Regions from separate parts of the Kitasatospora sp. NPDC002227 genome, predicted to be linked through region 2. Evidence: riboswitches for the same ligand, from Rfam matches in the RefSeq annotation. Region 2 holds a riboswitch; each other region holds the start of a gene.
What was found. Region 2 has a riboswitch for cyclic di-AMP ahead of ABT095_RS16860 (C40 family peptidase). Riboswitches for the same ligand answer to the same signal wherever they lie in the genome.

Region 1: another riboswitch for cyclic di-AMP. It lies ahead of ABT095_RS03260 (transglycosylase family protein); the one in region 2 lies ahead of ABT095_RS16860 (C40 family peptidase).
Region 3: another riboswitch for cyclic di-AMP. It lies ahead of ABT095_RS22790 (M23 family metallopeptidase); the one in region 2 lies ahead of ABT095_RS16860 (C40 family peptidase).

What each region holds. Positions count from the first base shown of each region.
Region 1 is NZ_JBEOWY010000002.1:306,154-315,812, forward strand. It holds gene ABT095_RS03230 (ABC transporter permease) at 1-136, shown strand, start outside; gene ABT095_RS03235 (NAD(P)/FAD-dependent oxidoreductase) at 339-1,703, opposite strand; gene ABT095_RS03240 (Ppx/GppA phosphatase family protein) at 2,113-3,060, opposite strand; gene ABT095_RS03245 (DUF501 domain-containing protein) at 3,057-3,698, opposite strand; gene ABT095_RS03250 (FtsB family cell division protein) at 3,711-4,139, opposite strand; gene eno (phosphopyruvate hydratase) at 4,228-5,514, opposite strand; gene ABT095_RS03260 (transglycosylase family protein) at 5,670-6,479, opposite strand; cyclic di-AMP (ydaO/yuaA leader) riboswitch at 6,481-6,662, opposite strand; gene ABT095_RS03265 (NAD(P)/FAD-dependent oxidoreductase) at 6,980-8,413, shown strand; gene ABT095_RS03270 (hypothetical protein) at 8,430-9,398, opposite strand; gene ABT095_RS03275 (cytochrome P450 family protein) at 9,645-9,659, shown strand, end outside.
Region 2 is NZ_JBEOWY010000015.1:149,416-159,074, reverse strand. It holds gene ABT095_RS16885 (AMP-dependent synthetase/ligase) at 1-557, shown strand, start outside; gene ABT095_RS16880 (glycosyltransferase family 4 protein) at 732-1,868, opposite strand; gene ABT095_RS16875 (glycosyltransferase 87 family protein) at 1,998-3,338, shown strand; gene ABT095_RS16870 (hypothetical protein) at 3,347-4,588, opposite strand; gene ABT095_RS16865 (C40 family peptidase) at 4,609-5,661, opposite strand; gene ABT095_RS16860 (C40 family peptidase) at 5,815-6,882, opposite strand; cyclic di-AMP (ydaO/yuaA leader) riboswitch at 6,893-7,056, opposite strand; gene ABT095_RS16855 (C40 family peptidase) at 7,371-8,396, opposite strand; gene ABT095_RS16850 (NYN domain-containing protein) at 8,577-9,659, opposite strand, start outside.
Region 3 is NZ_JBEOWY010000026.1:69,884-79,542, forward strand. It holds gene ABT095_RS22770 (TetR/AcrR family transcriptional regulator) at 1-562, opposite strand, end outside; gene ABT095_RS22775 (alpha/beta fold hydrolase) at 562-1,401, opposite strand; gene ABT095_RS22780 (tautomerase family protein) at 1,565-1,768, shown strand; gene ABT095_RS22785 (YiaA/YiaB family inner membrane protein) at 1,780-2,070, opposite strand; cyclic di-AMP (ydaO/yuaA leader) riboswitch at 2,277-2,435, shown strand; gene ABT095_RS22790 (M23 family metallopeptidase) at 2,449-3,291, shown strand; gene ABT095_RS22795 (hypothetical protein) at 3,464-4,360, opposite strand; gene ABT095_RS22800 (GNAT family N-acetyltransferase) at 4,436-5,071, shown strand; gene ABT095_RS22805 (sensor domain-containing protein) at 5,182-5,892, shown strand; tRNA gene ABT095_RS22810 (tRNA-Met) at 5,951-6,024, opposite strand; gene ABT095_RS22815 (hypothetical protein) at 6,190-6,516, shown strand; gene ABT095_RS22820 (class I SAM-dependent methyltransferase) at 6,607-7,305, shown strand; gene ABT095_RS22825 (Uma2 family endonuclease) at 7,293-7,862, opposite strand; gene ABT095_RS22830 (hypothetical protein) at 7,903-8,853, opposite strand; gene ABT095_RS22835 (aminotransferase-like domain-containing protein) at 8,976-9,659, shown strand, end outside.

The DNA of each region.
Region 1 (9,659 bases), on a different contig from region 2:
CCTCACCACCGTGCTGCCCTACGGCAAGCTGCTGGCCTTCCTGGCCATGGCCGGCCTGGTCGGCCTGGTGGCCGCCCTGTGGCCCGCCCGCCGGGCCGCCAAGCTGGACATCCTCTCCAGCATCAAGACCGACTGACCCCCGGCACGACAGAGCCCCGGCCCTCCCCCTTCGTCAGGGGGAGGGCCGGGGCTTCTGCTTGGGAACTTCTTGCTGTACTCCGCCCGGTCGCACAGGCCGGCTGAGCACCACGGAGGTCGTGGTCCGGCAACGCTGCCGGGCGGAGAGCCTCCGACTCATATGCCCCGGTGTTCCCACACCAAGGCCCAGGTCGTCGTTCCTACTTGCTGGCGAGCTCCTTGGCAGGGGCGGCGGCCTCGACCGGCTTGGGAGCCGGGCCGGCGGCGTCCTGGAACTCCTTGTACGGGTTCTCCATCTGCACCAGGCCGACGGCCTCGCGCTTGAGGAACATCGCGAGCGTCCAGTCGGTGAAGACCCGGACCTTGCGGTTCATGGTCGGGACCATGGCGCCGTGGTACAGGCGGTGGAACCACCAGGCCGGACGGCCCTTCAGCTTGTACTTGCCGAAGAGGATCGCCACACCCTTGTGCAGGCCGAGACCGGCGACCGCACCGAGGTTCTTGTGCTTGTACTCCTTCTGCGGGAAGCCCCGCATGCCGGAGATGACGTTGTCACCGAGGACGACCGCCTGGCGGCAGGCGTGCTGGGCGTTCGGCGGGCACCAGGCGCCCTCGCCGGCGGCGAGGTCCGGCACCTGGGCGTTGTCGCCGGCCGACCAGACGTAGTCGAAGCCCTTGACCTGCAGGGTCGGGGCGGTGTCCACGTGGCCGCGCGGGCCCAGCGGGAGGCCGAAGTTGGCCAGCACCGGGTTCGGCTTGACGCCCGCCGTCCACACGATGGTGGAGGCGTCCACCTCGACGCCGTTCTTCAGCACCACGTGCTGGTCGACGCAGGAGTCCATCGAGGTCTCGATGTAGATCTCGATGTTGCGCTCTTCGAGCTTCTCCTTGGTCCACAGACCGAGGTCCGGGCCCATCTCGGGGAGGATGCGGTTGGCCGCCTCCACCACGATGAAGCGCATGTCGTCACGGCTGACGGTCTTGTAGATCTTGGCGGCGTCGCGCGCCATGTCCTCGATCTCGGCGACCGTCTCGATGCCGGCGAAGCCGCCACCGACGACGACGAAGGTGAGGGCCTTGCGGCGCACCTCCGGGTCGGCGGTCGACTCGGCCTTGTCCAGCTGCGCCATGACGTGGTTGCGGAGGCTGATGGCCTCCTCGACCGACTTCATGCCGATGCCGTGCTCGGCCAGGCCGGGGATCGGGAAGGTGCGGGAGACCGAGCCGGTGGCGACGACCAGGTAGTCGAAGGGCAGCTCGTACGGGTCACCGGCCGACGGCGCGATGGTGGCGACCTTGCGGGCGTGGTCCACACCGGTCACAGAACCGGTGAGCACCTCCGCCTTCTTGAGGGCGCTGCGCAGCGGCGCGACGAGGTTGCGAGGGGCGACGTTGCCGCCGGCCGCCTCGGGAAGGAAGGGCAGGTACGTCATGTACGACCGCGGGTCGACGACCGTGACGGTCGCCTCCCCGTAGCGCATCTTCTTGAGGATGCGCATCGCGGCATACAGGCCGACGTAACCACCGCCGACAATGAGGATGCGAGGACGCTCCGTGGTGCTCATATCGGAAAGTATCCAGTACCGTCCGGCGGCGCTTTCGTGAGGCCCGTCACAGGACTCTGGACACCCTCTGCTACACTGCGCGGCCACACAACCGGCCCGGGACGGTCACCTCACCCGCCCCGGCCGCCCGCCGTGAGTACTCCGGCAGGAGCGGCCCGCTTGAGCAGCAACGATCCTTCTGCTGGCCGGGTTCCCAGCCACCATTTCGATTCCATCGCCCATCACGGGCCCACGCCTGCGATCCAAGGGGCCAGGGCGGAAAGTCACCTTCGGTGCCGCATATCGGACGGAGCGGGTACGAGAGTGCGACGAAAGGCTGGATCGCCATGTGAAGAAATTCACGAAGTTTCTTCGGGCGATCCGGCCCCCGCGTGTCGCAGGCACCCCAAACCGGGCGAAACCGCCCGGCCTAGCGGCCCTCGACCAGGCTCCAGGCGATGCCGTCGAGGATGTCGTGCTCGCTCACCACGAGCTCCTCGGCGCCGGTGCGGTCCATGATCTCGAGCAGCACCGTGGCGCCCGCCGCGATCACGTCCACCCGGCCCGGGTGCATCACCGGGATCGCGGCGCGCTCCTCGTGGGTCGAGGCCAGCAGGCGCTCGGTGACGGCCCGCACGGCCTCCCGCGTGATGCGGGCGTGGTGGATCGCCGCCGACTCGTACGCGGGCAGGTCGAGCACGATGCCCGCCACCGTGGTGACGGTGCCGGCCAGGCCCACCAGGGTGGCCGGGCCGGTCAGGTCGACCACCTCGGCGGCCTGGTCCAGCGCGGCCCGCACGTCGGCCTTGGCGGCCTCCACCTGGGCCGGCGCCGGCAGTTCGGTGCCCGCGAAGTGGCGCTCCGTCAGCCGCACGCAGCCGATGTCCACCGAGCGGGCGGCCTCGACGTCGGTGGTACCCCGGACGAACTCGGTGGAGCCGCCACCGAGGTCGAAGACCAGGTACGGCGGCCGGACGGCCTCGCCGGAGAGCTCCCTGGTGGCACCGACGAAGGAGAGGTGGGCCTCCTCCTCGCCGCTGACCACCTCGGGCTCGACCCCGAGGATCTCCTTGACGCCCTTGGTGAACTCCGAGGCGTTCTCGGCGTCCCGCGAGGCGGAGGTCGCCACCAGCCGGACGCGGTCCGAGCTGACACCGTAGGAGGAGATCACCTCGGCGTAGGTGCGGCAGGCCGCGAAGGTGCGCTCCAGTGCGTCGGGGTGCAGCCGGCCGGTGCTGTCGACCCCCTGGCCCAGGCGGTTGATGACCATCCGCCGGTCCAGGTCGGTCACGGTGCCGGCCTCGAGATCGAGGTCGGCGACCAGCAGGCGGATCGAGTTGGTGCCGCAGTCGATGGCGGCGACCCTGGTGGTGCTCACTGCCCCTCCTCCTCGGCCAGGCGCTTCTTCTCCGCGCGCTCGGCCGTCAGCTGCTCCTTCGCGGCGATCACCGCCGCGTGGTCGGGGCTCTCGGCCCGCTCGGCCTCGACCTTGGCCAGGTGCTCGGCCACGGCCTCGGGGCTGACGCAGGGGCCCTTGGCCCACCAGTCCTCCAGCATCCCGATCGCCTCGTCACCGAGCGGGTTGACGCCGGGCCCGGCGGCCAGCGAGTGGCCGACCAGCACGTGCAGGCACTTCACCCGGTCCGGCATGCCGCCCGCGCTCGGGAAGCCCTCCAGGACCTCGATGGCGTCGCGGCGGGCGATGTAGTCCTCGTGCGCCTTCTGGTACGCGGCCGCCAGCTCCTGGTCCTCGGCCAGCCGGGCGGTCTGCTCCTTCATCACGCCGTCGGCCTCCAGGGTGCCGATCAGCGAGGCGGCCTTGGGGCAGGTCAGGTAGTACAGCGTCGGGAAGGGCGTGCCGTCGGGCAGCCGGGGCGCGGTCTCCACCACGTCCGGGTTGCCGCAGGGGCAGCGGTGCGCGACGCCGCGCAGGCCGCGGGGCACACGGCCCAGCTGGGCGGCGATGGCGGCCACGTCGGAGTCGGCGACGTCAGGGGTGGTGTTCTCAGAAGTCATTGGGTGCTGTCTCTAGCGGGGGGCAGGGGCAAGGGTTGCGGCGGAGTCGGCCTCGTCGACCGACTCCCACACGCTGGTGTACCAAGGCTGGGCGGCCGCCTGGGGCTTGCCCGCCGAGGGCTGGCCGGCGGCGGCGGGGTGGGGGTCGACGGAGACGAAGGAGCTGTCGCCCGGCATCGCGTAGTGCAGCCGCTCGCGGGCCTGGGTGCGGACGAACGCCGGGTCCTGCCAGCGGGCGCGCTCCCGGCTCAGCTGCTCGACCTGCTGCTTCGCGTGCTCCGCCTTGGCCCGCTGGGCCGCGATCTCGGACCGCTGGGCGATGAACTGCCGGGTCGGGTAGGCGAGGATCGCGACGAGCGAGCAGAGCACCAGGACGAGGACGGTCGCCCGGCTGGTGAAGCGCGGGCGCGCCAAGCGGCCCGGGATCTTCCACTTGGCCATCTCGTCGCCCCTCCTCCAGTCGCACCGGTGCCCCGGCACCCACCCTACGGGGTGAGCGCCGGGGCACCGGTCAGGCGTGCTCGGGTGATCAGCCCTCGTACTTGTAGCGCGGGAACGCGCCGCGGCCCGCGTACTCGGCGGCGTCGTCGAGGATCTCCTCGATGCGCAGCAGCTGGTTGTACTTGGCGACGCGCTCGGAGCGGGCCGGGGCGCCGGTCTTGATCTGGCCGCAGTTGGTGGCGACGGCGAGGTCGGCGATGGTGACGTCCTCGGTCTCGCCGGAGCGGTGCGACATCATGCAGCGGTAGCCGTTGCGCTGGGCCAGCTCGACGGCGTCCAGGGTCTCGGTCAGCGAACCGATCTGGTTGACCTTGACCAGCATCGAGTTGGCGGTGCCGGTCTCGATGCCGCGGGCCAGGCGGGCCGGGTTGGTGACGAACAGGTCGTCGCCGACCAGCTGGACCTTGTCGCCGAGGCGGTCGGTCATGGCCTTCCAGCCGTCCCAGTCCTCCTCGTTCAGCGGGTCCTCGATGGAGACCAGCGGGTAGTTGGCGACCAGGTCGGCGTAGTAGTCGATCAGCTCGGAGGCCGACAGCGCCTTGCCCTCGAACTGGTACGCGCCGTCCTTGTAGAACTCGGAGGCGGCGACGTCCAGGGCGAGCGCGACGTCCTTGCCCGGGGTGTAGCCGGCCTTCTTGATGGCCTCGGTGATGAGGTCGAGGGCCTCGCGGTTGGAGTCGAGGTTCGGCGCGAAGCCGCCCTCGTCGCCCAGGCCGGTGGAGAGGCCGCGGTCCTTCAGCACGCCCTTGAGGGTGTGGTAGACCTCGACGCCCCAGCGGACGGCCTCGGAGAAGGACTCCGCACCGATCGGCGCGATCATGAACTCCTGGATGTCCACGTTGGAGTCCGCGTGCGAACCACCGTTGAGGATGTTCATCATCGGGACGGGCAGCACGTGGGCGTTGGGGCCGCCGAGGTAGCGGAACAGCGGGAGGTCGCTGGCCTCGGAGGCGGCGTGCGCGACGGCGAGGGAGACGCCCAGGATCGCGTTGGCACCGAGCGAGGACTTGTCCGGGGTGGCGTCCAGGTCGAGCATGGCCTGGTCGATCAGGCGCTGCTCGGTGGCGTCGTAGCCGACCAGCTCCGGGCCGATCTGCTCGATGACGGCCAGGACGGCCTTCTCGACGCCCTTGCCGAAGTAGCGGTTCTTGTCACCGTCGCGCAGCTCCAGCGCCTCGAAGGCTCCGGTGGAGGCGCCGGACGGCACGGCGGCACGGCCGGTGCTGCCGTCGTCGAGACCGACCTCGACCTCGACCGTGGGGTTGCCGCGGGAGTCGAGGATCTCGCGGGCTACGACGACATCAATGGACGGCACGAGGCATCTCCTATGGGGACGATGGCGGAGTCCTTACGCCCAGAGCCTAACCGCACCCGGCCCCGCAGCCGCGCTGACCTTGGCCCTGTCTCACCGTGTGGCCGCCTACTCACCGGTAGTTCACCGGCGGGCGGGCGGCCACGGCGCCGGCCGGGTCAGCCGAGCCGGAGCACCTGGCCCGGCATGATGAGGTCCGGGTTGCCGCCCACGGTCGGCTTGTTGGCGTCGTACAGCGCCTGCCAGCCGCCGTTCACGTGCTGGGCCTGGGCGATGCCCGACAGGGTGTCACCGCTGCGGACGGTGTAGCCGTGGCTCGGCGAGGCCGGCTTGGCGGGCGCCTGGGCCGGGGCCTTGGCGGCCTGCTGCGCCTTCAGCTGCTGAGCCGGGGCGGTGAACTGCCGGTAGACGCTCTGGTGGCTGGTCCAGTACCAGCCGCCGTCCTTCTGGTACCAGTACTTGCCGGTGGCGGCGTCGTAGCCGGCCTTGCCCGGGAAGCCCGGGGCGGCCTTGCTCTCGGCGGGCTTCGCAGGCTTCGCCGCGCGGGTGGAGGTGCCTTCCGAGGAGGTGTCCACGTCGGCGGCCGAACCACCCCCGCCCAGCCCGGCCTTGACCGAGCAGACCGGCCAGGCGCCGGGGCCCTGGGAGGCGAGCACCTTCTCGGCGACGGCGATCTGCTGGCCCTTCGAGGCCTGGTTCGCCTGCGCGGCGTACTGGCCGCCGCCGTAGGCCTTCCAGGTGCTGGAGGTGAACTGCAGGCCGCCGTAGAAGCCGTTGCCGGTGTTGATGCTCCAGTCACCGCCGCTCTCGCAGTCGGCGACCCGGTCCCAGGTCGAGACGGAGGCGGCCTGGGCGCCGGTGGCGGCCAGCAGCGGCAGTGCGAGGCCGACGCCCGCGACACCCGCGACGGCGATGGCCTTCTCGGCCTGGGTGCGGCGACGGTGACGGCCCGAACCGGTGAACAGCATGAAATTCCCTCTCCGCACGCCTACGAAGTGAGCTGTCGGGTTCGGACCGGGAGGTGGCCCGGCCGCTGGGCCTCGGCATTCCATGGCGGAACGTTTCGGCTGACGCGGCTTCACCCCAAGCCGTGGAGGACGGCACCAAACCTGGGTCCTCCGCCCCTGCCCGGGGTCAGGTCGGGTGCCCGGCGGCGCGGCGGGCAGGATTCGGCGTCCCGCGCCCCGGGGTTCGCAGCTGCGAACACCAGGGAGAGTAAGCAGAGCGAACGTCAGATCACAAGCTCATATCGCCTGTATCACACCGGAATTACGGGGCGTCATGGATTGCCTACAAACCGTGGGGATATGTCCGGTTCGATACGTATTCAGAGCTCCGGCCGGCGCCTCCGGCGACGCGCCCGGCGAAGCCCCGGGCGCACCTCCTGACTCATCGTCAACTCCCGTACCGGTGCAGCAGGGCGCGGGCTACGATGGGCCAAGCCGGAGGCTCACAACGCGGAGAGCAAGTGAACGGTTCCAGTCCTGACATCGTCGTGGTGGGCAACGGCGTCATCGGCACCTCGCTCGCGTTCGAGCTGGTGCGGCGCGGGATGCGCGTCGTCCTGGTCGGCGAGCGCTCACGCCCCTTCGCGGCCTCGGCCGCCGCCGGCGCGATGCTGGGCTGCTTCGGCGAGGTCACCACCTCCCTGCTCAGCACGCCGAGCGGCCGGGCCAAACTCGCCACCGACTACCGCGCCAGGTCCGAATGGAGCCGCTGGGACGCCGACCTGAGCGCGGCCTCGGGCGCCGAGGACAGCGTGATCACCGCACGTGGGACGGTGGTCCTGCTCAACTCGATCGGGACGGCCAAGGTCGACTCCGCGAACTTCCGCGCCATCGAGTCGGCGCTGCGCGAGTACCGCGAGCCGTTCGAGCACGTGGACCCGGAGGAGCTCGACTGGCTCTCGCCGGACGAGCTCGCGCGCCCCCTCCGTGCCCTGTACGTCCCCGGGGAGCACGGGGTCGACGCCGACCGCCTGCTGGCCAGACTGGACCGCGCCTTCACCGCGCTCGGCGGCACCACGGTGGACGCGGCGGCCGTCCGGGCCGAGGTCAGGAACGGCCGGGTGACCGGGGTCCGGCTCGCCGACGGCGGGTCGCTGCACTGCGACCGGGTCGTCATCGCCGCCGGGGCGCAGTCGCTGAGCCTGCTCGGCGAGGCCGAGGAGGTGCGCCGAAGGATCCCGCCCATGGTGAGCGGCTACGGCGTCTCCGCCCTCTTCGGCATCAAGGACGGCACCACCAGCTCCTCCGTGCTGCGCAGCCCGAACCGGGCCTTCGCCTGCGGGATCCACTGCCTGCCGCGCGGCAACGGCGTGCTCTACGTGGGCGCCACCAATGTGCTCGTGGAGCAGCCCCGGAGCCACGGCACCGTGCGGGACGTGCAGTTCCTGCTCGAGTGCGCCGTGGACCAGCTCTACTCCAAGCTGCCCGAGGCCTCCCTGCTCGCGATCCAGGTCGGCAACCGGCCGGTGCCCGCGGACGGGTTTCCGCTGATCGGCCCGGCCGGGGTCGACGGTCTCTGGCTGGTGACCGGCACCTACCGGGACGGTCTGCACCAGTCACCGCTGCTCGCCAAGCACGTGGCCGCCATGGTCGAGGGCGGCGGGCCGCTGGTCGAGGAACTCGCACCGTTCACCCCGGTCCGCCCGCCGCTGTCCGCCGGCACCCGGGCCGAGATCGTCGACGGCTGCGTCGACCAGATGATGGCCTCCGGCTACGAGACCCGCTGGCGGGTGACGCCGGAGTGGCCGGTGCGGATCGAGGAGCAGCTGCGCCGCCACTACACCGAGGCCGTGGAGTCGCTGCACCCGGTCTTCTCGCCGCCCCCGGAGTTCGTCCCCAAGCTGACGGAGAGCCTGCGCGCCACCCTCACCGGGTACTACGCCGCCTGGAGCTGAGCCGCCGGGCGCCCGCTCAGCCTTCGTCCGTCCGATGGAGGCGGACCAGCGTGTGCAGGTCGATCTTCCCGTACTTGCGCCGGAAGGCGGCCAGCAGCTGCCCGTGGTTCTCCGTGTCGTCCGGGTCCAGCACCACCACGTCGTAGGCGGCCGAGCCGTCGTGCACCTGCAGGGCCCGCTCCCGGTGGAGCGCCTGGGCCGCGATGATGCCGGGCGACGCCACGAACACCGCGCCGTCGACCGTCACGTAGTGCCCCGCGAGCGGCGTGCCCGGCCTGCCGTCGCCCAGCAGGGTCAGCCTGGTGGTCATGAACTCGTCCAGGCTGATGGTGGCCGCGTCGCTCCACAGCTCGCTGTAGCGCGCCTCCACGAAGGCTCCGATGGGCGAGTTCATGGGGATCTCCAGGTGCGAGCCCTCCTCCGCCAGGCGGTCCGTCGGCAGGAAGGAGATCAGGCTGCGGTCGTCCCAGCGGTGCATGATGACCGACGCGCTCGCGTCGTAGATCCGCACCGAGAGGTGGGCGGCCTCCTCGGCGGGCAGCTCGGAGACGAACCGGTGGAGCGTCTGGATGTTCTCGTGGATGCCGCCCATCACGTCGTCGCCCCGCACCGCCAGCTCCCGCTGCCGCTGCTGCATGGTCAGCGAGTCCGGGTTCGCCACCAGTACCTCGACCTGGACCTGCGACCGCAGCAGCCTGCGGACGTTCAGCAGGAAGCGCTCGGCGTACCCCTCCTGGAGCAGCGGGGTGAACGTCGTGAGGATCTGCACCTGCCGGCGCGCCTGCTCGGTCTGCTCCAGGAACCGGCGGTAGTTGAGGCTGGGGTGGAAGCGGAAGATGCCCTCCTGGTTGCTGCGCACCAGCGGGCCGATGACGGCGATCGCCGTCAGCGTGACCATGCCCTCGACGCCGATGTTGAGCGCGAAGTTGCCGAACCCCTGGTCCACCGTGCCGTAGGCGGTGAGGCCGAGCGTGACGCAGCCCACGAGAACGAGCCCCGCGGCGGACGCCCGGGCCCCCCGCTGCCTGCGCAGCCAAGCCGGCCGCCTGCGCGGCCGCCCGCCCCCTGAGCGCATACCTCCCCCTTCGCCCTCCCCGTCCGATTGAAGACCACTTCGTTGCCATACGCAATCGCCTGCGGCACAACAGATATGACGGTATGTCAGACGACTCCCGGACCGGGCCCGAGGCCTGGCGGGCCCAGGACCGCCACGGCGGGATACCGTCGGGGTATGTCTGATCGGCCT
Region 2 (9,659 bases):
TCCTGAAGGGCCCGCAGGTCTTCACCGGCTACTGGAACAACCCGACCGCCACCGCGGACGCCCTGCACGACGGCTGGTTCGCCACCGGCGACCTGGGCACCCTGGACGACGAGGGCTACCTGGTGATCACCGGCCGCAAGAAGGAGATCATCGTCACGGCCGGCGGCAAGAACGTCGCCCCCGCCGTGATCGAGGACCGCATCCGCGCCCACCCCCTGGTCGGCGAGGTCATGGTGGTCGGCGACCGCAAGCCCTTCATCGCCTGCCTGGTCACCGTCGACGAGGAGTTCTTCCCCAAGTGGAAGGAGCTCAACAACAAGCCGGTCACCGCCACCGTCGCCGAGCTCTCCACCGACCCCGACCTGCTGGCCGCCATCCAGTCCGCGGTCGACGACGGCAACGCCGCCGTCTCCCACGCCGAGGCCGTCAAGAAGTTCCGCATCCTCGACGCCGTCCTCTCCGAGGCCAGCGGCCACATCACCCCGTCGCTCAAGCTCAAGCGCAACGTCGTCCTCAAGGACTTCGCGGCCGACGTGGAGGCTCTCTACCAGAAGTAGGTGCACTACCTAAGGGCGCGGGGAACTGCGCGAGTGCGGAAGATGACGGCCTGTCGCCTTCCGACTTCGCGCAGTTCCCCGTGCCCCTAGGTGTTGCAACCGGCTCTCGGCGTCAGCCGAACGGTCGGCCTCTTCCGACCTCGCGCCGTTCCCCGCGCCCCTGGAGAGTGCGACTCACCCGGCGAGCAGCGAGGTGAGCCTCCCGGCGAGCAGGTCCCAGCGCCAGTCCCGCTCCACCCAGCGCCGTCCGGCCTCCCCCATCCGGGCCCGCAGCTGCGGATCGAGCAGCAGCCGCACGATCCGCTCCGCCGCGGCCGCCGCACTGCCTCCCGGCACCACGTACCCCGTCTCGCCCTCGAGGACGGCGTCCGGAGCCCCGCCGGAGTCCCCCGCCACCACCGGCAGCCCGGTCGCCGAGGCCTCCAGGTAGACGATCCCGAGACCCTCCACGTCCAGCCCGCCCCGCCGGGTGCGGCACGGCATCGCGAAGACGTCGCCCGCCCCGTAGTGCGCCGGCAGCTCCTCCCACGGCACCGCCCCGGTGAACCGGACCGAGGCCGCGACCCCCCGCGCCGCCGCCAGCTTCTCCAGCTCGCCCCGGTACGGCCCGCCGCCGACGATCAGCAGCACCGCGTCCGGCACCTCCCGCAGGATCTGCGGCATCGCCTCGATCAGCGTGTCCTGCCCCTTGCGCGGCACCAGCCGCGAGACGCAGACCACCACCGGCCGGTCCGCCAGCCCCAGCCGCGCCCGCACCGCGTCACCGCCCGAGTCCGGCCGGAAGGTCTGCTCGTCCACCCCCGGCGGGAGCTGCACCATCCGCCGCGCGGCCTCCGGCCCCACCGCCGCCGCGATCCGCGAGCGGGTGTACTCCCCGAGGTAGGTGAGGACGTCCGTCCCGGCGCCGATCCGCCGCAGCAGCTGCCGCGAGCCGGGCAGCTGCGCCCAGGCGGCCTCGTGCCCGTGCGTCATCCCGAGCAGCCGGCCGGCCCCGGCCCGGCGCAGCGTCGGCGCCATCAGCCCGAGCGGCGCGGCCGCCCCGAACCAGACCGAGTCGCAACTCTCCGCCTTGAGGATCTCCGCGGCCCGCCGCGTCACCCGCGGCGTCGGCACCATCATCTTCGTCCGGTCCCGGATCACCGGGAACGGCTGCTCGGCGTCGAACCGGGCGACCTCGCTGCCGTCCCGCCAGGTCGAGGCGTACACGACCACACTGCCCGCCGGCTGACGGACGGCCATGTTGTGGACGAACGCCTGGATCCCGCCCGGCCGGGGCGGGAAGTCGTTCGTGACGATCAGGGTCTTGTGCATGGCTGACGGCTCGCTCGGTAGGGGGGTGCTCGGTGTACCCGGCGCTGATCCGTACCATAGGTCAACACCGCCGTTCGCCGGGAGCGCCGTCAGGCCGCGCGGTGTCCGAGACGAACGAGGGAGCAGAGGGTGGCGTTGGTCCACGCCGGTCCTACCGGCAGCGGCAGCACCGCGCTGTCCCCCGCTCCCTCCCCCGCCGGTGGCGCGCTCTGGGCGCTGGGCGCCGGCTGGGTGGTCACCCGGGCGCTGATCCTGCTGATGGTCATGGGCGTGATCCGGATCTCCGGGGCCGATGTGACGGCCGACGTCTCGGTGATCTACCACGGCTGGTACGAGGTGCTGCAGACCGGCACCTTCCCGCTGGACGACGTGACCTGGCAGTACCCGCCCGGTGCCGCGCTGGTGATCCTGCTGCCGGGGCTGCTGCCCTGGTCGTACCTGGTCTCCTTCTACGTGATCTGCGGCGTGGTCGACGCCCTCGCCATGGGCCTGCTGATGCGGGCGGGCGCCAAGCGCGGCCGCAGCTTCTCCGGGGCCTGGGTCTGGGTCGCGGGGGTGCCGCTGCTCGGGCCGACGGTCTACTGCCGGTACGACCTGATCGTCACCGCGATCACGGTGGCCGGGCTGCTGTCGGTGCTGCGGCGGCCCGCGCTCGGCGGGGCGCTGCTGGGCTTCGGCGCCCTGGTGAAGGTCTGGCCGGTGCTGGCCCTGGCGGGCACCCCGAAGGGCCGCCGCACCCGCCGCTCCTGGACGGCCGCGCTGGCCACCCTGAGCGCGGTGGGCTTCCTGCTCGCGGCGGGCATGAACGGCGCCTTCGAGTTCCTGAAGTTCCAGCGTGACCGGGGCATCGAGGTGGAGTCGCTGGCGGCCCTGCCGCTGCACTTCGCCCGGCTCGCGGGCGGCTGGCGCGGGCAGGTCTCGATGAACTACGGCTCGCTCGAGATGCTCGGGCCCTGGGTGCCGGTGCTCTCCAAGGCCGCGGTGGCGGGCACCGCGCTCGGCTTCGGCTGGCTGCTGGTGTGGCGGCTGCGGGCCAAGCGCTGGCAGCCCTCGACCCCGTACGACGCCGCGCTGGCCGCGCTGCTGGTCTTCACCGTGACCAGCCGGGTGATCAGTCCGCAGTACCTGGTCTGGCTGGTCGGCGTCGCGGCGGTCTGCCTCACGGTGCGCGGCACCAGCCAGAAGCCCGTCGCGGTGATCATCCTGGTGACGACCCTGGTCACCACCCTGGAGTTCCCGGTGCTGTTCGGCCAGGTGCACGCGAGCCAGCCGCTCGGGGTCGCCGTGCTGACCGTCCGCAACCTCCTGCTGCTGGCCGCGACCCTGCTCTCCTGCCGCCGCCTCTGGCGCTCCACCCGGGCCCCCGAGGCGCCGCGCACCGTCGTCCTGCCCGCCCTCCCGGCGGCCCCGGCCTACACCATCCGGCCCGGCATCACCTACGAGCAGCACCTGCTCGACGGCATCAAGTAGCGCCCTGTTCAGCCGCCGAACAGCCGCTTCAGCTCCGCCACCCACTCCTTCACGAAGGCATCGAGCCCCACCCCCAGCTGGGCCCGCAGCAGCCCGTCCAGCCACTGGTCCCGGCTCGCGGTCGGCCCGGCCGCCCCGGCGGCGCGGTAGAACGCGGTCAGCCGGGGCTCCCCGTAGCGCTCGGCGATCAGCCGGCAGGCGGACCAGCCCAGTTCGTAGGCCTGCGCTATGCCCACCGCCCCGGCGGTGAAGTCGCTGTCGAGCGGCAGCGCGGCGGGCAGCCGCCCGGCCTGGACGTCCTTGGCGAGTTCGGGGGCGATCTGCCGGGGCGTGCGGCCGGTCGACCGGTAGCCGGTGTAGTCGGCGACGCCCTCCGAGAGCCAGAGCGGGGTCCAGGCCCTGGTGTCGGCCCGGGTGGCCACATGGGTGGCCTCGTGGGTGGTGACGACCCGCCGGCCGAGGTCGGTGAGCTCGGCGTACGCCTCGGGGTTGAGCACCACGCGGTCGGCGGCGGACTGCCCGTCAGGGCCGGTCGCGGCGGTGGTGACGGCGGCTATGCCCTGGTAGTCCGCCGCTTTGACCCCGAGCAGCTGGGCGAACTGCTCCTCGCTGGCCGGTATCTCGAGCAGCAGCCGCCCGGCCCAGCCGCTCCCCCACACCTCGCTGACGGCCGGCACCGCGTGATCGGCCAGCGCCGCCGTCTTCGCCAGCTCCCCCGGCTCGCCGAGCCCGAGCACGGTGCTGCGGGCCCCGCGCACCACCCGTACGGCGCCCAAGTCCCACAGCGCCACCGCCCCGGCGGGCTCGTCGGAGGCCAGCAGCCACCGCCCGCCACTGCGGACGAACTCCACCCGCCGCCCCAGCAGGGCCGGGTGCGCGTCCACCCCGTCCACCCGGTAGCCGAGCTCGGCCGTGGCGCTCACCCGCTCGACGGCCGCGCCGCTCTCGCCGCCGCCCACCGTCGGCTCGCCGACCCCGGTCAGCCGGTAGCCCAGCCCGGCCAGCGGCAGCTCCGCCAGCCGGGCCAGCAGGGTGAGCTCGCCCGGCACCGCCTCCGGCGCGGCGAGCGCGGTCAGCGCCGCCCCGTCCCGGCGCAGCAGTGCGGCGGACCGGGCCGTGAGCAGCGCCTCCAGCTGGGGCCGCACCGGGGGTGGGACGGCCGGGGCCGCCTTGGGCGGGCGCCGGACCGGCGGGGAGAGCAGCGCGAAGCTCCCGGCCGCGAGGAGCAGGGCTCCGCGCCGGGACAGCACGGGCTGCTCCCCTGCACCGGTCAGACCCGCACCACCCCGCTCACCGGCATCGCGCTGACGCTCTCGTAGCGCACCTTGGCCCCCGGGTAGGGCGCGTGCACCACGACACCGCCGCCGGCGTACATGCCGACGTGGTGGGCGTCCTTGTAGAAGATCACCAGGTCTCCCGGTCGGGCCTCGGCGAGGCTGATCCGCTGGCCCGCGTGGGCCTGCTCCTGCGAAGTGCGCGGCAGCGAGACTCCGGCCTGCCGCCAGCTCCAGTACATCAGACCGGAGCAGTCGAAGGTACGGGGGCCGGTCGATCCGTAGACGTACGGGGAGCCGATCTTGGCGATGGCGGCGGCCAGCGCGGCGGCGGCCCGCTCGGAGGAGGCCGGCTGGTTGCCGAGGTCGAGCCGGTCGGTGCCCCGGGTGGCGCGGCTCTCGGCCTCCTCGGCGTCCTGCGCGGCGAGCCGGGCCCGCTCGGCGGCGCCCAGGCTGTCCAGCAGGTGCTGGGCCGTGGCGAGCCGCTGCTGGACCTCCCGCTTGCTCTCGGTCAGCGAGCGCCGCACCTGGTCCAGCTCGCCGAGCTTGGCCTGGGCCTCGGCCCGGCGCTGGTCGAGGCGGCGCTGACGGTCGACCAGCTCGTGCAGGGTCTCGGCCTGCCGGGCGGCGGCCTGGTCCAGGCTGCGGGCCCGGCTGAGGTAGCCGGCCGGGTCGGAGCTGAGCATCAGCTGCACCGTCGGGTCCATCCCGCCCGCACGGTACTCGGCGGCGGCCACCGCCCCCAGCTCGCCGCGCAGCCGGTTCAGCCCGTCCTGCCCGGCGGCGACCTCGTCGAGCAGCCGGCCGCTCTCGGCCTGCAGGCGCTTCTGGGTCTCCTCGGCGGCGTTGAACCGCTCCGAGGCCTTCTCGGCCTCGTCGTAGAGCTGGTCCACCTGCGCCTTGACGTCCTTGCGGCTGGGCGGCTCGGCGGGGGCGGCCTCGGCGGTGCCGACGGCGGCGGCCAGCACCCCGGTGGCGGCCGCCGTGATGGCCAGCGCCCGGGCGATCCTGTGCACACCCGGCAGGGGGGAACGGCGAGGCATCGACATGCGGCAGAACATAGCGAGTACTGGCGATCTAGTCCAAACCTCCCCGAACTCGAATATTCGCCCACTAATCGGACATCAGATCCACTGCCGGGGAACGCCGCAGGCCCGGCACCCCCTCGGGGGCACCGGGCCTGCGGGAAAACCGGCGGAGCGTCAGACGCGCACGATCGCCACGATCGACATCGCGGTGGCCGACTCGTAGCGGACCACCGAACCGGTGTGCGGAGCGTGGATCATCTGGCCGTTGCCGATGTACATCCCGACGTGACCGCCACCCTCGTAGATGATCAGGTCACCCGGCTGGGCGTTGGCGATGTCGCGACCGACGTTGGTGCCGGCGTTCTCCTGCTCCTGGGAGGTGCGCGGCAGCGAGACGCCGGCCTGGGCGTAGGACCACTGCATCAGGCCGGAGCAGTCGAAGTTGTCGGGGCCGGCGGCACCGTAGACGTAGGCGACGCCCAGCTTGCTCTCGGCGGCGGCGATGGCGGCGGCGGCGTAGCCGCTGGCCGGCGCACCGGGGTTGAGGGTCGTACGGGAGGAGCTGCGCGAGGCGCGGTCGCCCTGCACGGCGGCCTTGGCGTCGGCCGCGGCCTTGGCCTCGGCGGCGGCCAGCGCGTCCCGCTCCTGCTGGGTCAGCGAGTCGAGCAGCGCCGTGGCCTTGGCCAGCTTGGCCTGGACGTCCTCCTTGTCGGCCTTGAGGCTCTTGGTGGTCGCGTCCAGCTCGGCGAGCTTGGCCTGCGCCTCGGCCTTCTGGCCGTCCAGGGTGCGCTGCTCGTCCTTGAGGGTCTTGAGCGCGTCCGCCTGGGAGGCGCCGATCTGGTTGATCGCGCCGGCCTGGGTCAGGAAGGAGTCGGGGGAGCTGGAGAGCATCAGCTGCACGGTGGGCGAGATCCCGCCGTTGCGGTACTGCTCGGCGGCTATCTCACCCAGGCTCTGCTGGATGGTGCTCACCTGCGCCTGCTGACGGGCCACCTGGTCCTGGAGGGCGCCGACCTGCTTCTGCAGGTTCTGCTCCTTCTCGGTCGCCGCGTTGAACTTCTCGGTGGCGAGCTCGGCCTGCTGGTTGAGCTGGTCGACCTGGGCCTTGACCTCGTCCTTGGTCGGCGCCGGGTCGGCGTGCGCGCCGGCCTGGGAGGAGAACGCGACCGCGGTGGCGGCGGCGGCGGTCATCAGGGTGATGCGAGTCCGGCTGGCGGGCTTGGGACGACGATGGGACGCCACGAAGGCGGGCTCCTTCTTCCTACGCCGCCTACCGGGTGAGCTGACGGGTTCGGGCTGGAAGAGATGCCCTACGACGCCTCACCGGCCCACCGTCTCACGACGGCCGCCCGACCTGGCGCCGATTCACCCCGAGGAACGTGGTTCCCCGGCTCCGATCGACAGCGCCCCCGCGAGGGCTCTCACTCAGGAGGGCCAACTCTCGGCCCGCCCCGCTGCTTCTCAGACTCGGCGGTTCCACCGCCGTCACCCGGGTTGGGTGAACGACCGTGCGGTGGTTCGGGGGACCAACCTAGTAACCCAACCGTGATCGGTTCAAATCCTTGTCGGAAAAAAGTCTGAATCTGCGCCAAGTTCGCTTGTGAATGCGACCGAGCGTGACAACGAAGGTACGCGCGGCTGACAATTCCTCAACTACGGGTGACGAAAAGGCCCACCGGAGGTGTCCTGGATCACAGGAGTGTCTCGGTGGGCCTCGGCGTGTCGAAGGGTCAGACGCGGCGGATGGTGTTGATCGACATGACGCTGACGTCCGCGATCTTGACGACGTCGCCGGTCTTCGGCGCGTGGATGAACTTGCCGCCGCCGATGTACATCCCGACGTGGTGCCGGTCGTTGAAGAAGATGAGCAGGTCGCCCGGCTGGGCGTCGGCGATCGAGGGCACCCGGGTGCCGACGGTGGCCTGCTCCTGCGAGGTGCGCGGGATCGACACACCGGCCTGCGCGTAGGCCCACTCCATCAGGCCCGAGCAGTCGAAGACGTTCGCGCCCTCGGCACCCCAGACGTAGTCGTGGCCGAGCTTGCTCTCGGCGGCGGCCACCGCGGTGGCGGCGTAACCGCTGGCCGGCGGCAGGTTGGCTAGCATGGCGCGGTTGTCGCTGCGGGAGGCGCGGTCGCCCATCACGGCGGCCCGGTCGGCGGCGCTCAGCTGGCTGAGCAGGCGCTTGGACTCCTGCAGCTTCTGCTGGACCTCGGCCTTGGCGTCGTTGAGGACCTTGGTGCTGCGGTCGAGCTCGGCGAGCACCTCCGCGGCTTCCTGCTTCTGCTGGTCCAGGCGGCGCTGCTCGTCCTTGAGGGACTTGAGCGTCTGCGCCTGGGTCGCGGTGACCTCGGCGGCGCTGGAGGCCTGCTCCAGGTAGCCCTGCGGGTTGGAGGAGAGCATCAGGGCGACCGAGGAGTCGATGCCGCCGTTGCGGTACTGCTCACCCGCGACGGCCGCGAGACCGGTGGCCAGCACCTGCATCTGCTCCTGGCCGCGGGCCACCTGGTCCTGCAGCTGGGAGGCCTGGGTACGCAGCTGGTTGGCCCGCTCGTTGGCACCGTTGTAGGCCTCGGAGGCCTTCTCCTGGTCCTCGTTCAGCTTGTCGACCTGGGCCTTGACCTCGTCCACGGACGGACGGCCGGGCGCAGCGTGGGCACTCACCTGCGCGGACAGGGCGACCGCGGTCGCTGCGGCAGCCGTCAGCACGGTGACCCGTGCGCGGCTCGGCTGCTTGGGGCGGCGGTGGGAGGCCAAGGGTGTTGCTCCTTCTTCCTGCTGGACTCACCCGATCAGGCGATAGTCCGGAAAATAGGTTTGACGCCAGACCCTAGTGAGTTTGGAGCGGCTGCGCCACTCTCCGACCCCCACGAACTTCCGTACCCGGAGCGGATTCACGCCGCCGACACAAGCCCGCCACAAGCGACGGGCCGCCGTTCAGCTCCGCGCCAGCCGGTTGAGCAGCAGGATCGAGTTCACCGGCCGCGCCCCGGCCTTGCGGACCCCGTCCGCCACCTCGCGGTCGGTGGAGACCACCACCACCGGCCGCCCCTGCGGCTCGGCCCGGACCAGACGCCGGATCAGCTCGTCCGCCGTCTCCCCGGTCCGGCTGAACCGGACCCGGACCCCGCGCGGCGGCGCCATGATCACCGGCACGTCCAGGTCCTGGCCGTCGAACACACAGGTGACCTCCGCCTGGGTGCGCTGGGCCAGCATGGCCAGACCGCCGAGCAGCCGGATCCGCTGCTGCTCCAGCGGCAGCGCCGGGTACCCCGTCTTGGTGACGTTGTAGCCGTCCACCACCAGGTGCACCTGAGGGATCGCCAGCAGCTGGTCGAGCAGCGCCGGGTCGTCCTCGGCCAGCGCCCGCCGGGCCACGTCGTGCGGCGAGGCCGAGCCGGGCACCACGGCCTCGACCAGGTCCGCCGGGTGCAGCTGGGCCACCGGCAGGGCCAGCTCCCGCTGCAGGCCCTGGGCGGCGTGCAGCACGGTGTCGAGCAGCAGCCGCAGCCGCATGTCCTCCACCGAGCGCCCCTCCCGGGCGGTGCGGCGGCCCGCCTCCAGGAGGGTCTCCAGCTCCACCACCCGGTGCCGCAGCCGCCGGGCCTCGCTCTCGGCGGCGCTGCGCTCGGCCGAGGTCAGCGCCTTGGCCGCGTCCAGCTCCGACTGCAGCCGCCGGGTCTCCGCCTGGGCCCGCCGGGTGTCGCTCTCCAGGCTGCGGACCTTCTTGCGCAGCGAGTCCGCCTCCTTGCGCACGCTCTCGCCCTCGGCCCGCTGCCGGTCCAGGTCGGCCCGGGCCTGGGTCCGCAGCTCGGCCAGCTCGGCCTGCAGCTTCTCCACCAAGCGGGCGGCCTCGGCGGCCATCCCCTCGGCCCCGGCCCGCTCGGCCTCCTCGCCGGCCTCGGCCACCAGCCGGCTCCACCCGGCCGGGCGCAGCAGGTAGGCGGCGGCCGCCACGTCCATCGGGTCGGCCGCGCCGGGCACGCTGCCGGCCTCCAGGGCCTTGACCAGATCGGGCTG
Region 3 (9,659 bases), on a different contig from region 2:
GCGGCCAGTGCCGCAGGCCCTCGGTCAGGACCCGGGTCAGGCGGTCGCGGGTGGCCGAGAGGTCCGCCGCGAGCTGGAAGGCGCCGGCGGTGGTCAGGGAGGCGAAGCCGTGGGCCATGGCGCGGACGGTGCGGGCGGCGTGGACGGCCTCCTCGCCCGCCAGGGCGTAGCCGCGCAGGACGGCGATGATCACACCGACCAGCCGGGCGGCGGCCTGCTGCAGGTCGGCGTCGTCCTGCGGGGCCTGGGGGAGGGCGGCGTAGCGGTACGGGGAGCGCCCGGCGTAGGCGAGGTAGGCGTCGAGCAGGGCGGCCACGGCTTCGTCGCGGCTGAGGCCAAGGACGGCCTCGCCGAGCTCGGTGGCCAGGTCCTCGGTGACCCGGACGGCGATCAGGCGCCGCAGCTCGGGCAGCCCGCCGGGCACGTGCTTGTAGAGCGAGGGGGTGGCCACGCCCGCCTTCGCCGCCACGGCGGCCAGCGTCAGGCCCTCGGGGCCCTGGGCGTCGAGGAGTTCGAGGGCGTGGTCGACCACGGCCCGCGGGGTGAGTCCGGCGCGCGGCATCAGGCCACCTCCGCCAGGAAGGGCAGCAGCGCCTCGGCGGTGGCCTGCGGGAACTCCGCCATCGGGTAGTGGCCCGCGCCCTCGATCAGCACGGTCCGGGCGTTCAGCGCCTTCGCCTGCCGCTCGGCGACGGCGGCGGGGGAGGGGAAGTCGGGGTCCTTCTCGCCCATGATCACCAGCGCCGGGCTCTGCACGTCCGCGCCCCAGCCGACCGGCGCGGAGTCGCCGAAGACGTAGCCGCGGGTGGCGACCCGCCGCCCGGGGGTGCGCAGGGCGTCGACCAGCCCGGCCACGTACGCGTCGTGGTCGGCCGGCTTGGCGGTCGGGAATGCCATCTTCCGCAGGTAGAGGCCCCAGAACGCCGGGAACCGGAGCACCGTGTGCCCGAGCGCCTTGACCATCACGCGCTGGAGGGCGTTGGCCGGCAGGTTCTCCACGAACCCGTCGATCAGCGCGATCCCGGCCACCCGCTCGGGGGCGAGCCCGGCGGCCTTGACCACCGAGGCGGCGGTGTACGAGCTGCCGACCAGGGCGGCCCGCTCGATGCGGAGGTGGTCGAGCAGGGCCAGCGCGTCCGTCGCGATCGCGGCGGGGGAGTAGTCGTCCCACTCGATCGAGGACTCGCCGAAGCCGCGCAGGTCCATGGTGACCACCCGGTGCCCGGCCGCGAGCAGCAGCGGGCGCAGGTGCCGGTAGGCCTGGCGGGAGTCGAGCATCCCGGGCAGCAGCAGGACGGGGGTGCCCTCGCCGGAGCCGCTGTCGTCGAAGGCGATCCGGCCGCCGGGGAGGTCGAGGTACTGGGTGGCGGCGGTGCTGGGCGCGTTGACGGTGGCGTTCACTGCGTTCTCCTCGTGGCCGGTGCGCTGTGCCTGATAGCCATAAAGCTAAGGCTAATAGCCTTAGCCGTCAAGCCCTCGGACGCGCGCCGTCGCGCTCGCCGCCGTGGGGTACCGTCTCGGGACCCGTTCGACGCCGTCGATCCGACGCAGCCAAGGAGCCCTCGTGCCGTTCATCAACGTCAAGCAGCTGTCCGGCCGCACCGACGAGCAGAACGCGGCGATCACCCGCGAGCTGACCGCCGCCTACGCCCGGATCACCGGCGTGGCCGCGGAGAACATCTGGGTCGCGATCGAGGAGATCCCCGCCACCCACTGGTCCTCCGGTGGCGTCACCTTCGCGGCCAAGCGCGCCGCCGCCCAGGAGTAGTGGGGCCCACCTCAGGCGGCGTCCACCCGGAAGGGGTCGTGCTCGGCCAGCAGCTTGTCGAGCCTGGCCTGGTCGACCCGGCTGGTGAGGGCGCCCTCCTCCTGCCGGTCGCGGATCACCTTGGCCAGCGTGAACGCCGAGGTGATCTCGTAGAGCAGGCCGACGGCCAGGAATCCGCGTACCCAGGAGCTGACGGGCAGATAGGCGATGCCGATGGCGAGCGCGGCGCTGGCGAGGCCGAAGGACAGGATGGCCTGGAGGTAGTAGGCGGAGGTGGTCCGGCTCTGCAGCTGTGTGGTCATGTCATCCAGGATCGCCAACTCCCGCGCGCGGCACCTGAGTACGGATACTCAACCGTTGCCCGTCCGGGCAGTGGGCAAATCGGTCCTAACCGCTCGAAACATGTCAGAGGTCTGGACCGAGATGTTCAGTGGCTTGGAATCAGGGGCCACTCGGATTAACGTTTGATAACGCAGCGCGGTCGGCAACGCCGTACCCGAAACGGCACCGTGCGCCGTCGCCTAATCCATGGACCCGCCCTCACCGGTGGGCCCGGGAGCCGGGGAACCACGTTCCACTGGGGTGAATCAGCCGGGCCCGCCCGGCCGTAGGAGACCTTCCTGCTCCGAACCCGTCAGCTAACCCGGTAGGCGCGAAGGAAGGAAAGGAGCGCGCCTCCCGTGGCGTCGACGCACTCCCCCGTGGCCCCCGGCCCGGCCGACCACCTGCTGGACGAGCTCGTCATGCCGACGGCCGACGAAGGCGCCCGCCACCGGATGCCCCGCCAGGCCCGGGTCGGCGGCCCGCTGATCGGCGTCACCGCGATGGCCGCCTCACTCGGCGCCACCGGCTTCGCCGCGGCCGCCACCGCGCCCACCGCGCCGGTCACCACCCCCGACGAAGCCCCGGTCACGGCCGACCCGGGTCTCGCGCTCGCCGCCCGCATCCAGCAGCAGGCCGACGGCAGCCGCACCGCCGCGGAGGAGACCCGGCTGGCCGCCGCCCAGGAGGCCGAGGCCAAGCGGGCCGCCACCCAGGCCGAGACCCAGCAGGCCCCGGCCCCGGCTGCCACCCCGGCCCCCGCCGAGCAGCCGGTGGCCGACGGCTTCGCCCTGCCGGTCAGCGGCTACGCGCTCACCGCCCACTACGGGCAGTCCGGTTCGTACTGGTCCCAGCTGCACACCGGCCTCGACTTCGCCGCCCCGACCGGCACCCCGGTGGTCGCCGTCGCCGCGGGCACCGTCAGCTCGGCGGGCTGGTCCGGCGCGTACGGCTACCGGGTGATCCAGACCCTGCCGGACGGCACCGAGCTCTGGTACTGCCACCTCTCCGCGATCACCGTGGCCTCCGGCCCGATCGCCCCCGGCACCCAGCTCGGCCGGGTCGGCGCCACCGGCAACCCCCCGGGCCCGCGCCCGGGTGCCGCCCCCGCCGCCCCGCACCTCCACCTGGAGGTCCGCCCGGCCGGCGCGGCCCCGGTCGACCCGCTGCCCTGGCTGCAGGCCCACGGCCTCCAGCCCTAGGGCCTGTCCGGCCGGTCTTGCCGGGCGCGCGACGCCGGGAATCCCGCCTGGACGCACGCCCGAATCACCCGAGTACGACCCGGTACGAGGGTGACTCGGGCACACGCCCAGCCGGGCCCCCGACGCCGCGCGCTGATCCGACAAGACCGGCCGGACAGGCCCTAGCCGCCCCCTACTCCTCGCCGTCGCCCTGTGCCGCCTCCTGGGCTGCTTCCTGCGCGGCCAGGTACGCCTCGATCTCCGCCGAGCCCGGCTCGGGGGCGAGAGCGGGGTACTCCAGGAGCAGCTCCGGCAGGCCCGGGACCGTCCACTCGCCGAGCAGGCGCAGCGCCTCCCGGGCCACGGCCGCCTCGAACTCGGGGTAGTCGCCGGAGAGTTCGTCCGGCATCGGCAGGCCGAGCGCTTGCCTGTCGGCCAGGTTGTCGTAGCTGCGCCGCATCAGCCACTGCTCGAGCAGCAGCCGGGCGCCGTCGGTGGCCATGCCCACCGAGATCACCCGGGTCGGCCCCCAGCCGCCGTCCCCGCCGACCCAGTCCAGCGTGCCGTCCTCCTCCAGCGCCCCGAAGGCCGCCAGCCGATCGGCCTCGGGCAGCTCCCCGAAGGCGTCCAGCCAGGCCCGCACCGCCGCCGGGTCGCCCTCGTCCACCCCGGCCGCCCGCAGCAGCAGGGTGTAGAGCCGGGGCCAGGTCACCAGGTGCGGCTGCCGCAGCAGCCCGCACAGCAGCTCCCCCTGCCACTCCGCCTCCGCGTGCAGCCGCTCCCACCGCTTGGCGTTCAGCCGCCGGGCCGCCCGCTGACGGTCGATCAGCAGCCGCACCGCCTCCCCGTACGCCTCCGGCTCGGCCGCCGGCTGCACGTACAGGTACATCCGCTCGTACAGCAGCTGCTCCACCACCGGCGAGCTCAGCTCCGGCCACCCGTCGTGCAGGTGTGCGTCGCCGAGCTCGAGCAGCGTCAGCACCGCCCGCACAGCGGACTCGGGCAGCGGCGGGTGGCCCGCCTCGGCCGCCCAGGCGAGCAGATCGGCGGTGCGGGTGTGCGGAGTGAGCTGCAGGTCTTCGACGTTCACCCTGCGTACGGTATCCGGTGGGTCGGCCGGGCGGCGGTATCGTCGGTGGCTCGGCAGACGGCGGAGGAGGAACCGGTGGACGTGAACCCTGCGGCGGCGAGCGGCCCGGTGCGGCTGCTCGGGCCCCGGCTGGCGATCCGCGAGTTCCACCACACCCCCGAGGACGTGGACTCGCTGCACGCCGTCTTCGGCGACCCGGAGACGGCCAAGTACCTGCCCTTCGAGCCGCGCGACCGCGAGCACTGCGCCGACCAGATCGTCCACTTCCTCGACGAGGCCGAGGCCGAGCCCCGCACGGTCTACCGCCTCGCCGTCACCCGGCTGGCCGACGGCGAGCCCGAGTACGCCGTCCCGATCGGCAACGTCGCGCTCGGCCTGGAGGGCAACCGCGCCGCCTTCCTGGGGTACGCGCTGCGCAAGGACACCTGGGGCAACGGCTACGCCGGGGAGATCACCGCGCTGATCTGCGACTTCGCCTTCGGCCCGCTCGGCCTGCACCGCCTCTGGGCCCGGGTCGACCCGGAGAACACCGCCTCCTCCCGCGTCCTCACCCGGGCCGGCTTCCAGCTGGAGGGCCGGATCCGGCACGACCTCTTCCTGCGCAACCGCTGGTACGACGCGCTCCAGTACTCCCTGCTGGAGACCGAGTGGCCGCGCGGCGCCTGGCGTTCCGGGGAGCGCGAGGGGGCGTCCTCACCCGGACGGAGGTAGGGAGAACCCCACCATGAATCCGGCAGCCTGCTCCAATGTGCTGACCCAGGCCGGCACGGCATCGTGGAGGACGTAGCGAGGACCACGAAGCCAAGCCCAGGGGGCCGACCATGAGCACCACGCAGCCCAGCACCGCGCTGTTCGACACCAGCCAGTACCCGTACCGGCGTCGGCCCGCGCCCTCGTTCCTGCAGGCGCCGTTCGCGGGGGCGACGTACCGCGAGCTGGGCTTCGTGCTGACGGCCTTCCCGATAGCGACGGCCGCCTTCGTGCTGGCGATCACCGGGCTCTCGGTCGGCGCCGGCCTGCTGGTCACGGTGGTCGGCCTGCCGGTGCTGGGCCTGCTGCTGGCGAGCGCCCGGGGCTTCGGCGCGATGGAGCGGCTGCGCGCCCGCACCCTGCTCGACATGGACGTCCCCGCCCCCGCACCGGTCCGCCCCAGCCGTCCCGGCTTCTGGGGCGCCGTCACCGCCCGGCTGGCCGACGGCACGGGCTGGCGCGCGGTGATCTACCAGCTGGTGATGTTCCCGTACGCGGTCTTCGCCTTCGTCACCGCCACGGTCGTGCTCTCGGTGGGCTGGGCCGCCGCGCTCTACCCGGCCTACCACTGGGCGATCGCCCGCTGGACTCCCTGGCCCGGCCTGCAGCTCTTCGACTTCAGCAACGGGAGCGGTGAGCACCGCTACTACCTGAGCTCCCCGTGGCAGATAGCCGGCTTCTCCGCCTTCGGGCTGCTCCTGGTCTTCCTCTCCCCGCTGCTGATCCGCGCCCTGACCAGCGTCCACCGCCTGGCCGTCCGGGTCCTGCTCGGCGCGCTCTGACCCCGAGCACGCAGAAGACCCGGCAGACGAATCTGCCGGGCCTTCCGTTGCTACTGAGTAGCGGGGACAGGATTTGAACCTGCGACCTCTGGGTTATGAGCCCAGCGAGCTACCGAGCTGCTCCACCCCGCGTCGGTGACTTCACTCTATGCGACAGGTGCCCGGAAAGCGAAATCGGTTTCCCGGCGCACCGGAGCCGAACGCGCCTTTCGTCGCCGAGTGGATCGTTTCCGCACCGATCCGGCTACCTAGGGTGAGCTGCGCACGCACCCACCATGACCGAGAGGTTCTGTCCCCATGCGTCTGCGCACCTCCCTCGCCGCCTTCGGTGGCGCACTGCTGCTCACCCTGTCCATGCCCACCTCGTCCTACGCCGCCACGGGCGACTTCCTCTACAAGGTCGCTCCGGGCGCCGAGGCCGTGCTCGCGGACCCGCAGAGCGGCGTCTGCCTCAACCTGGACGGCGCGACCGAAGCGGACCCGGCCTACGCCCCCCAGAACTTCACCAACTCCACCGCCACGGTCTTCCTCGACTCCGACTGCAACGGCGACACCTTCTACGTCATGAACCCCGGCAAGAAGCTCGGCGACCGGCTCAAGCTCCGCTCGGTGATCTTCTCCTGAGCCGACTGGGCTGACGCGCCCCACATGCGGGCCCCCGGGGGGCGTGGTGCGATGGGCTGCGCCTGTCCCGCCACCCCCAGGGGGCCTGCCGTGCTGGTCACCTCCCGCCCGCTCGACGAGTACTGCGAGCTCTTCGGCCTGAGCCGCCGCGAGCTGTGCGCCGTCCCCGGCCGGATCCTCGACTGCCCCGGCGGCGCCGCCGGACTGGTGGCCGAGGCCTGCGCCCTCGGGGTCGAGGTGATCGCCACCGATCCGGCGTACGCGGCGCCGATAGCCACCCTCGCCGCCCGGGCCCGTGAGGGCCGCGCCGCGATGGCCGCCGCGATGGCGGCCGCCCCGCAGCTCTACCCGCCGCTGCGGCACCAGCAGCCCGCCCGCTACCTCCGGGGCTGGGACCGAGCCCGCCGCCTCTTCGAGGCCGACGCCACCGGCCACCCCTCCCGCTACGTGGCCGCCGCGCTCCCGCACCTGCCCTTCGCGGACGGCTCCTTCGCGCTGACCCTCAGCTCCTACCTGCTCTTCGCCTACCCCGAGCTCTTCCCGCCTGCCGCCCAGCTGGCCGGCCTGCTCGAACTCGTCCGGGTCACCGCCCCTGACGGCGAAGCCAGGATCTACCCCCTCCACGACGGCACCGGCCGCCGCTGCCCCCACCTGCCCGAGCTCCGCGCGGCCCTGCGCCACCACCACGTAGCCAGCCGCCTGATCGCCCTGCCCCGCCCGGGTGCCCCCGGCCGCACCCGCACCGTCCTGCTCCTGACCCGGGCCTCCAGGAGCCGTCAGGCCGGGTAGCGGATCAGCCCGGCGGTGTCGAGACCGAACCCGAACGGTTCCGGGACCGGCACGGTGTCGCCGAACTTCCCCGTCCACTGCCGGTGGTAGGAGCCGTCGGACGGATCGGAGAACAGCGTGATCCGCCCGTCCCGGGGATCGATCAGCAGATAGAGCGGAATGTGCATCAGCGGGTAGTCGCGGACCTTGCCGACCAGGTCGTTCTCCGGGTTCGACGCCGACACGATCTCGACGGTGATCGCGGCGAGCTCGGCCGGTACCTCGTTGCCCCCGAGCTCCACCGCGGACAGCGGGATGTAGGTCAGGTCAGGATTGCGGAGCTTCCCGACGCTCGGGGAGGCCAGGTCGGTGTTCTCGCTGGGCATCAGACCGGCCGGCCGATGGGCGTCGAACTGTTCCCGGACCACGAGCAGGTTCCGTTGGTGGATGACCGAGGGCCCGGCCATCATGATGATCTCGTCGCCGGAGATCTCGACCTTCCACCCGGACGGCGGCGTCAGGCTCTGTGCGAACTCCAGCAGCTGGGCGTGGCGCTCGGGAATGCGAAACTCGGCCATGGTGAAATCCTCGCACCCGCCCGGCCCGCCGTGCTGCAGCTCACGCCTCTGTCGGCTGCTTCGCGGGTTCCGCCGGCTCCGGGCGCTGGGCCGGGACGTGGCGGAGGATCTCCTCCGCCACCGCGCGGCGGCGCGAACGCGGCGGGACAGTCCGGGAGTTGGCCATCTTCTTGGCCACGGCGGTGCGGATCTCGGCGAGCTGGTCGGGCGTCAGGCCGTCGGCGTCGAGGACGGCGCGGGCCGCCTGCAGGGCCTGCAGGAGTTCGAAGGAGGAGAGGGAGTCGTGCAGGGCCCGCAGGATGAGGTCCACCGCGCCGGTGTCCGGGCGGCCCTTCAGCAGCGCCAGGGCCTGGATTCGCAGGCCCTGCACCCCGGTGTCGAACATCGTCCGCACCTGCTCCGGCCCGATTCCGGCCTCCGACAGCGAACCCGCCGCCACCGCAGTCTGGTTGACCGAGTCGGCCAGCGTCTCCCGGTCGGCCACGGTGAGCGCCCGGGCCATCCGCAGCCTGGTCAGCAGCCAGCCCGAGACGAAGCCCACCACCGCGAAGTACACCGCCAGCGCCGCCGCGAACTGCGCCGCTCCCGCCCCGCCGCCCACCAACGGCGCCAGCGCGTCGCCCAGTTGCCGCAGCCGGTGCGGCAGCGTGACCAGCTGGGTCAGCCCGGCGCCGAGCAGGATCTTGGTCAGCCAGTCGGAGACCTGCTCCAGGTTGGTGTTGGGCGCGTAGCTCGAGGTCGAGGTGGACTGCAGGTCGTCCGGGTGCGCGGCCGCGCCGCTGGTGAGCACCTTGGGGATGCCGAACAGGAAGCCCAGCAGGCCCCCGGCCACCACGCAGCCGCCCGCGACCATCAGCGAACCGCCCAGCGCCCGCGCCCAGTCCTGGGCCGAGGCGGTGAACAGCACCACCCCCGCCAGCCCGGCGGCCAGCACCGCCGCCAACCCTGCCTGTACCGCGGGGGCCAGCTCCCCGTCCCGGTCGATCGTCACCGCAGCCTCCCCGAAATCCCGTGCCCGGACACCGGATGGTAGTCCCTGAAGCGCTGACAGGAACTGCCCACATCCTGGTCGCCCTCCTGTGCGCGCCCCCGATCCGCCCTAGGGTGAGGCGCATGCGACCAGTCACGCCCCCGCCCCCAACTGCCGCCCGGGTCAGTGCAGTCGGCCCCTCGCCCGTACGGGAGATCCTGGCGCTCACCGCCCGCCCCGAGGTGATCAACTTCGCCGGCGGCCTGCCCGCGCCCGAGCTGTTCGACGTCGAGGGCCTGCGCGCCGCGTACGACCGGGTCCTCACCGCGAACCCCCAGCGCGCTCTGCAGTACTCCACCACCGAGGGCGACCTCGACCTGCGGACGGCCGTCGCCGCCCGGCTGACCGGCCGCGGCCTGGCCACCGGGCCGGACGACCTGCTGGTCACCACCGGTTCGCAGCAGGCGCTCGCCCTGCTGGCGACCGCCCTGCTCGAGCCCGGCGACGTCGTGCTGGTCGAGGACCCGTGCTACCTGGCCGCCCTGCAGTGCTTCGGCTTCGCCGGGGCCAAGGTGGTGCCGGTGCCCACCGACGGGGACGGGATCGACCCGGCCGCGCTGGCCGAGATCGCCCGGCGCGAGCGCCCCAAGCTGCTCTACCTGGTGCCCACCTTCCAGAACCCCACCGGCCGCACCCTCCCCGGCGAGCGCCGCCGCGCCGTCGCCCAGGTGGCCGCCGACCTCGGCTTCTGGATCGTCGAGGACGACCCGTACGGGGAACTGCGCTACGACGGCGAGCCGGAGCCCTGGATCGCGGCCGACCCGGCC